2 regions of the Plantactinospora sp. WMMB334 genome follow, and region 2 is predicted to be linked to the other one. Evidence: riboswitches for the same ligand, from Rfam matches in the RefSeq annotation. Region 2 holds a riboswitch; the other holds the start of a gene.
What was found. A riboswitch is a leader RNA that binds a small molecule or an ion and turns the genes downstream of it on or off. The one in region 2 is predicted to bind cyclic di-AMP.

Region 1: linked by a shared signal. The riboswitch ahead of ACN27G_RS21255 (coiled-coil domain-containing protein) and the one ahead of ACN27G_RS26755 (coiled-coil domain-containing protein) in region 2 are both predicted to bind cyclic di-AMP.

The regions. Positions count from the first base shown of each region.
Region 1 covers NZ_JBMHME010000002.1:4,990,330-4,994,534, forward strand. The annotation lists gene ACN27G_RS21250 (HelD family protein) at 1-1,865, shown strand, start outside; cyclic di-AMP (ydaO/yuaA leader) riboswitch at 2,116-2,243, shown strand; gene ACN27G_RS21255 (coiled-coil domain-containing protein) at 2,352-3,374, shown strand; gene ACN27G_RS21260 (cellulose-binding domain-containing protein) at 3,469-4,205, opposite strand, start outside.
Region 2 covers NZ_JBMHME010000002.1:6,222,775-6,226,979, reverse strand. The annotation lists gene ACN27G_RS26760 (glycoside hydrolase family 65 protein) at 1-930, shown strand, start outside; gene ACN27G_RS26755 (coiled-coil domain-containing protein) at 951-1,979, opposite strand; cyclic di-AMP (ydaO/yuaA leader) riboswitch at 1,983-2,117, opposite strand; gene ACN27G_RS26750 (hypothetical protein) at 2,416-2,619, opposite strand; gene ACN27G_RS26745 (dienelactone hydrolase family protein) at 2,820-3,491, shown strand; gene ACN27G_RS26740 (TIGR04222 domain-containing membrane protein) at 3,542-4,205, shown strand, end outside.

The DNA of each region.
Region 1 (4,205 bases), 1.2 Mb from region 2:
GCCGGCTCGGCGTACGCGGCGAGCACGCCGAGCCGCTGGTGGTGGACTGGCGGGCCCCGGCGGCGGCCGCCTTCTACCAGGCGACGGCGGCGGAACCGCGCGGGGTGGTCCGGCGCCGGGTGATCACGTCGAGCGGCGAGCGGGTGACCCGGATCTCCGACGACCTGCTCGACCCGGCCGCGGCGCCGGACGGGATGCGGGTGGTCGGCGACGGCGCCATGCTCGCCTCCCTCTCCCGGACCACCGGTCACGAGATGCGGGACATCGTCGCCACCATCCAGCGGGAGCAGGACGAGGCGATCCGCTCCCCGGCCGGCGGGGTGACGGTGGTCTCCGGCGGCCCGGGCACCGGCAAGACGGCGGTCGCCCTGCACCGCGCCGCCTACCTGCTCTACTCCGACCGCAACCGGTTCGCCGGCGGCGGGGTGCTGGTGGTGGGCCCGTCGGCGGTCTTCGTCGACTACATCGCCTCGGTGCTGCCGTCGCTGGGCGAGAACGCCGCCACCCTGCACTCGCTCGGCTCGCTCTTCGAGGGGGTCGCGGCGACCCGCACCGACCCGGCGCCGGTCGCCGCGATCAAGGGGTCGCTGCGGATGCGCCGGGTACTGGAGCGGGCGGTACGCGACCAGGTCCCGGACGCCCCCGGCGAGCTGCGACTGCTCTACCGGGGCGAGCTGCTCCGGCTCTCCGGCGCCGAGTTGGAGCGGATCCGGAGCCGGGCGCTGCCGCCGGGGGCCCGCCGCAACGAGGTCCGCCGGGCCGGCTTCGACGGCATCTTCGCCGCGCTCTGGGCGCAGGCCCAGCAGTTGCGGGTGGGCCGCCTGCCGGACCAGCGCGGCTTCGAGGACGAGATCGCCGAGCGCCCCGAGTTCCGGGACTTCCTGCGTGCCTGGTGGCCCCGGCTGCACCCCCGGCACGTGCTGCCCTGGCTGGCCGAGCCGGAGCGGCTGCGCCGGTACACCGCCGGCATCCTCTCCGGGGCGGAGACCCGGCTGCTCGCCGAGGCGTACCGGGGGGCGGGCGATGCCGGGCCCGATGCCGGCGGGCCGAGCGTCGCCGACGTCGCGCTCCTCGACGAGCTCGACCACCTGCTCGGCCGGCCGCCGCAGCCGGCCCGGCGCCGGCGTGACCCGTACCAGCTCCCGGGTGGGGTCCGGGAGGTGACCACGCACGCGGACCGGCAGCGGGCGGCCCGCCGGGAGGCCGCACCGGACCGGCCGGAGGACTACCGCGAGTACGCGCACGTGGTCGTCGACGAGTCCCAGGACGTCTCCCCGATGCAGTGGCGGATGCTGGGCCGGCGCGGCCGGCTCGCCTCCTGGACCGTTGTCGGTGACCCGGCACAGACGGCCTGGACCGGCGACCCGGCGGAGCTGACCCGGGCCCGGGAGAAGGCTCTCGGGCGGCGCCCCCGGCACGAATTCGTGCTCACCACCAACTACCGCAACTCGGCGGAGATCTTCGCGGCGGCGGCAGAGGTGATCCGGGAGGTCTCCCCCGACCTGCCGCTGCCGGTCGCGGTCCGGGCCACCGGGGTGCCCCCGGTCGAGCTGGTGGTGCCGGCGGCCGAGCTGCCGGACGCGGTCCGGGAGGCGGCGGCGAAGCTGCTCACCGAGGTCGATGGGACGGTCGGCGTGATCACCCCGCCCGCCCGCCGCGCAGAGGTCGTCGGCTGGCTGGCGCCCGCCCCCGACCCGCGCCTCCAGGTGGTGGACACCATGCAGGCCAAGGGCATGGAGTACGACGGCGTCGTGCTGGTCGGTCCGGCGGAGATCCGGGCGGACTCGGTCGCCGGGGTACGCACCCTCTACGTCGCCCTCTCCCGGGCCACCCAGCGGCTGACCGTCATCGCCGTCGAGGGGTGACCGTCATCGCCGTCGCAAGCTGACCGTCATCGCCGTTCGAGAGCTGAACCACACGCCCGGCGGGCGTCGAGGCTCACCGATAGTTAGCGGCATCTTAAGTTTCGGACGAGAACCGGAGAACTTTGTCCGGATACATCCCCGCGAATGGGGAGAATCGCGAATTCAACTCCGGCAACGCCACGTATCCCCGGCGGGCAACTGCCGGTAGGCTCGGCTCCGGTCTCCGCCGGGCGGCGCCCTCCGGCGCCTGCGGGGGCCGTCGCCTAATCGCACCAGCGAGCCGGGGAACCACGTACCAGGGGTGTATCCGCGCCAGCGGTAGGGATCTTCCGTCCCGAACCCGTCAGCTAACCCGGTCGGCGGCTGACGGAAGGACATTGTCATATGCCGTTCCTGGCACCCATCCGAATGGCTCCGGCGTCCGCGCGGAGAGCCGGCGGACGACCGCCCCGGAAGGTCGCGACACGGCCGAGCACGACGGCGACCATGGCGGTCGCCGTGGGCATGATCCTCGCGGTACTCGGCGGCGCACCCGCCGCCGCGGCCCCGGAGTACGCCCCACCCGGGGCGTTGGCCGCGGCACCCGGCGGGGACGACATCGACGGCGGCACCGACAACCTGCGCGAGCAACTGGAAGCCGCCAGCAAGGGCTACCTGACCGCCAAGAACAAGTTGGACAACTCCGTCAAGCGGCAGAAGGACCTCAACACCGAGCTGGCCGCCCTGCGCACCGAGGTGGCGACCCGGAGCGAGCGGGTCGCCGAGATGGCCAGCATGGCGTACCGGACGGGCCGGCTCGGGCAGGTCTCCGCGCTGCTCAACAGCGGCTCGCCCACCAGCCTGGTGGACCGGGCCGCCGCGCTCGACACCATCTCGGCGAACGAGAACCGCGAACTGCGCGGGTTGCAGGAGACCCTGGACCGGGAGACCCGGGCCAAGGCGGCGCTCGACAAGGAGGTCGGCGAGCAGCGCAAGCAGGTCGAGGTGATGGAGACCCGCAAGAAGCAGGCCGAACGGGCCCTGGCGGCGGCGAACAACAGCGGCGGCGCCAGCGCGGGGATCAGCGGCAGCGGCGGCGGATCGGCGCGGCCGGCACCCCGCAACCCCGACGGCTCCTTCCCGAACGAGTCGTGCAGCGTCGACGACCCGACCACCAGCGGCTGCATCACCCCGCGCACCCTGCACGCGCTCAACCAGGCCAAGGCGGCCGGCTTCACCCGCTTCGTCTCCTGCTTCCGCAGCGGCGGCAGCGGCGAGCACCCCAAGGGGCAGGCGTGCGACTTCGCCGCCCAGAAGAACGGGTTCGGCGGGGTGGCCACCGGCGGCGACCGGACGTACGGCAACAACCTGGCGGCGTACTTCGTGCGCAACGCCAACCGGCTCGGTGTGCTCTACGTGATCTGGTTCAAGCAGATCTGGCTGCCGAGCAGCGGGTGGAAGGCGTACAACGGGGGCAACGGTGACCCGTCCAGCGACCACACCAACCACGTACACCTGTCGATGAACTGACCGGGACCGCCCGGACGCCGGCCGGCACCGCCCACCACCCCTGGGCAGTGCCGGCCGGTATCGCGGTGCCGGCCGGTGTCGTTGGGGGCGGCCGTCAGCAGCCGATGCGGCTCGACCCCAGCGCCACGTCGTCGAACCAGAGCGTGTCGGCGCCCTCGCCGTAGCTCTCCCAGCCCAGCCGCAGGTCGGTCAGGTTCGGCCGCCAGTTCGCCCGGTTGTACCACTGTCCGTCGACGTCGTGCGTCGGCGTGCCGTCGGCGGTCAGGCCCGTCACCGCCGCGCCGTCGACCCAGGTGGAGAGCCGACCCTGTGCCCCGTCCACCATGAACTCCAGGCAGGTCCACCGGTTGACCGGCAGCGGTGCGCTGAGCGCGACACCGCTCGGGCTCTGCTCCGGGAGGGTGGCGTCGTCCGAGGCCCGGTTCCACTGCAGGGCACCGTTCTGCCCGCCCATCCGCAGGTCACGGTTGCCGTCGGCGGCGTCCCGCATGGCCAGGAAGGTCACGTGCGAGGTGGGCAGTGCGGTGGTGTGCCGCACCCAGAGCCGGGCGTAGCGCACCGCGCCGAGCCCGCCGAGGTTGCGGGTGGAGCCGACGAAGACGTGGTTGCAGTAGCCGACGGCGCCGTTGATCCGCACCGAGCGGCTGCCCTGGTGCGCCACCGAGGTGTCGATGCTGGCGGTGCCGCTCCCGGAGCAGTCCGGGTAGCTCACGTTCCAGTCGCCCGACGGGGTCGCCCCGGTCTGGTTCTCGAAGCCGTCGCAGAGCACCGCTCCACCGCAGCCGCTCGGCGGCGGGGTGGTCGGCGGGGTCGTCGGCGGCGGGGTGACCG
Region 2 (4,205 bases):
GTGACCGGGCCGGACGAGTACACCGCGGTCAAGAACGACAACGTCTACACCAACCTGATGGCCCAGCGGAACCTGCTCGCCGCCGCCGACGCCGCCGCCCGGCACAGCGCGGAGGCGTGGAAGCTCGGCGTCGACGAGGAGGAGATGGCCGCCTGGCGGGACGCCGCGCACGACATGCACGTCCCGTACGACGCGGAGCTGGGCGTGCACCCGCAGGTGGAGGGCTTCACCCGCTATCAGGAGTGGGACTTCGCGAACACCCCGCCGGAGCAGTATCCGCTGCTGCTCAACTATCCCTACTTCGACCTCTACCGCAAGCAGGTGCTCAAGCAGGCCGACCTGGTGCTGGCCATGCACTGGCGGGGCGACGCCTTCACCGACGAGGAGAAGGCGGCGAACTTCGCCTACTACGAGCGGCGGACGGTCCGCGACTCGTCGCTGTCGGCCTGCACCCAGGCGGTGCTGGCGGCCGAGGTCGGGCACCTCGAGCTCGCGCACGACTATCTGGGCGAGGCGGCCCTGATGGACCTGCACGACCTCAACCAGAACACCCGGGACGGCGTGCACGTCGCGTCGCTGGCCGGCGCCTGGATCGCCCTGGTCGCCGGCTTCGGCGGGATGCGGGACCACACCCCGACGCTCTCCTTCACACCCCGGCTGCCGAGCCGGATCAACCGGCTGGAGTTCTCGCTCCGCTACCGGGGCGTGCACCTGCGGGTGGACGTCCGGGCGGGCGAGGCGACGTACTCGCTGCGTGACGGCGAGCCGGACGACACCCTGGAGCTGCTGCACCACGGCGAGAAGGTCCAGGTGACCTGCCTGGAGGCGGTCACCCGGCCGATCCCTCCGGTCCACGCCTCGCGGCCGCAGCCGGCCCAACCGGCGGGCCGGGCGCCGGTCCGGCGTGCCCCGGAAAGCGAGCCGAGCTGACCAGACGAGCGATGGACTGACTAGACCAGCGACAGGTGGACGTGGTTGGTGTGGTCGCTGGACGGGTCGCCGTGCGCCCCGCTGTACGACTTCCAGCCCGTCGTCGGAAGCCAGATCTGCCGGTACCAGATCACGTAGAGCACACCGAGCTTGTCGGCGTTGCGGACGAAGAACGCGGCGAGGTTGTTGCCGTACGTCCGGTTCCGGCCGGTGGCGTCACCCCGGAAGCCGCCCGCCTCGGCGGAGAAGTCGCAGGCGCGTCCCTTCGGGTGCTCGTACGGGCCGCCGGGGCGGTAGCACGAGGTGTAGCGGGTGAAGCCGGCGCGCCGCGCCTCCGAGTACGCGTGCAGGGTGCGTGCGGTGACGCAGCCCGAGGTGGTCGGGTCGGGCCTGGCACAGGACTGTGCCGGCCAGCCGCCGTCGGCGCCGCGTGGCGCGGGCCGGGCCACCGGTGAGGTGGCCGCGACGAAGCCTCCGGTGGAGGCGCCGCCGACCTGGGCCAGCGCCCGCTCGGCCGCCCGCTTCTGCCGCAGCATGATGGCGAGTTGCCGGCGCTCCTCGGCGACCTCGGCGTCCAGCGCCAGTTTCGCCCGCGCGGCCCGCTCCCGGGCCTGGCGCAGTGCGCGGAGCACCTCGTTGTCCCGCATGGCCACCGCCTCCAGCCCGCGGGCCCGCTCCAGCAACTCGTCCGCCGAGCCGCTGTGCAGCAGCACCATCACCGGGCCGATCCGGCCGGTCCGGTACGCCGCCCGGGCCACCTGCTCGACCCGGGGCCGCAACTCCGTGATCCGCGCCTCGACCCGGCGCAGCTCGGCGGCGATCCTCGTCTGCCGGGCCTGGGTGCTGGCCAGCGCGCTCTTGGCCTGCAGATAGCCGCGACCGGTCGATTCGAGTACGTCGCGTAAGAGCGGCGTGTCGCCCTCGTCGCCGAGCACGGCAGGGCTGTCCGCCTCTGCCGCGCCGGGCTGGAGCGATGCTCCGCCGAGCGCGCCGAACGCGGCGATCAGGGCCAGGGCCAGCGGTATCCGCTGGCGTGTGGATCCCGTCATGCATGTCCCTCCGTCGCCCGCCTACCGGGTTAGCTGACGGGTTCGGGGACGGAACAAGGCCCCTACCGCGGTTGCGGACTCACCCCAACTACCTGGGTCCCCGGCTCACCCGTTCGGGTGACTCGGCGGCGGTAACGCCGGCGCGGAGGGGTGCGCCACCGGGCGAAACCGGGGTCAGACTACCTGATCAACCGGGCCGGTTCGGTGGATTCGGGACGTTCCGGCGTGGAAATTCTGCCCTCGGGGAACCTGCGGCGCGAGGTCGGTCCGGCGGTCGTGCGGCGGCGATCCGGATACTGCCACGACGGCGCCCACCCCAGCCTCGCGGCCGGCGTGTGCAGCTCGCGGCGTTGATCAGGGAGCGTTTGGCCCGGGTGGGCGAGCCACACACTCCCTGATCATGGTCGTGGACCAGTTCTGGCTGGTGGCAGACGGTTTACTGGTCGCGCGGGTCCCTGGAGTAGCGGTCTCCGCTGGAGGGCATCCCGGCCGCGTCGCGCGGCGGCATCCGGCGGGGGTCGTCGAGCGACCTCGCCTTGGCCGCCTCGTCCGCCCACTCGCTCCGGTCGGGGTTCTGCTGCCCCGCGTCGTCGCCCCGGGCCGAGCCGGACTTCCCCTTGCCGGATTTCTCTCGGGCCATGAGGTCCCTCCGTCGTCTACCGGCCGGGGCGGTGCCCGTCCCGGTGCTCAATCAGGCGCTGCGGTGGCCTTCCCCGGCTGTGCACCGGCAAACCCGACCGCCGGGGCGGAGCCGGAGATGGGGTCCGGCAGGTGGTGGTTGAGGCGGCATCGGCGGGTAAGGCCGACAGACAGGCGGGGACCACCAGGGGAGGTAGTCGGATGGATGCCCGGACGACCGAGACCACGATCCCGGCTGGAAACGTACGACTCGTCGGTGATCTGGTCGTGCCGGCCGGTGCGCGCGGGATCGTCCTCTTCGCGCACGGCAGCGGCAGTTCCCGGCACAGCCCGCGCAACCGGATGGTGGCCGAGGCGCTGAACCGGAGCGCGCTGGCCACCCTCCTGGTCGACCTGCTGACCGGGGCCGAGGAGGAGATCGACGACCGGACCGGGGAGCTGCGCTTCGACATCGGCCTGCTCACCGGGCGCCTCGTCGGCATCGTCGACTGGCTGGCGGACGGCGAGTGGCTGGCGGACGGCGAGCCGGCCGGGCGGTTGCCGATCGGGCTCTTCGGGGCCAGCACCGGCGCCGCCGCCGCGCTCTCCGCCGCCGTGCAACGCCCCGACCAGGTGTACGCGGTCGTCTCCCGGGGCGGTCGCCCGGACCTGGCCGGCGCCGACCTGCGCCGGGTACGGGCCGAGACGCTGTTGCTGGTCGGCGGGCTCGACGACGAGGTGCTGCGGCTCAACAACCGGGCACTCGCCGACCTCGACGCCGGGGCCGAGCTGCGGGTGGTGCCGGGCGCCAGCCACCTCTTCGAGGAACCGGGCACCCTGCAACAGGTAGCCCGGGAGGCGGCGGACTGGTTCGTCAGCCACCTGCCCGGCTGACCCTCCCGGCCGGCGTTGCCGGCGTGCATGGGCTGTCCATACTCGACGGTATGGCGGCGCACCGTGATCTGAGCGCGACGGACCTCGGCTATCTCAGCGGTGGTAGCTGGGGTGCGGTGCGTACCGGACTGGTACTGCTGCACGGTCGGGGTGGCGTCGTCGTCGACCGGCCCGGCGGGTTGCACCGGGCCGGGCCGGTCCCGGTGCGTGCCGAGCCCCTGGAGCGGGCGCTGTTCGGCGCGCTCTACGGCTCGATGGCACCGCGCGAGGTGGCCAACCAGCGCAGGGTCCGGCAGACCCTGGCCGCGCAGCGCGAGAGCCTGATCGGGCTCGGGCTGCTCCGCCCGGCCTGGCGCCGGTTCCTGCTGCCGGCCGTGCTGGTGCTCGCCCTGCCGATGGTGATCGCCCGGCTGGTCGCGGCCGATCTGCTCGGTGTCCAGGTCGGCCTGGTGGTGGTGCTGGCGTTCGTCGGGATCGCCGGCTGGTTCCTGCCCCGCCGGACTCTGGCCGGTGATCGCCTGCTCCGGGCCGCCCGCCGCGAGCATCCGTTGCCGGTCGCACCCTCCGGCGCCAGGGGTACTCCGCCGGCGGGCGGCGGATCGGCGCGCGACCCTGGGCTGATGGTCGCGCTCTACGGCCAGGACGGGCTGCGCACGGTGCTGCCCGCGCAGTTCGCCCGGGACAGCGGGCTGCTCGGCGGCGGTTGCCGGCTGC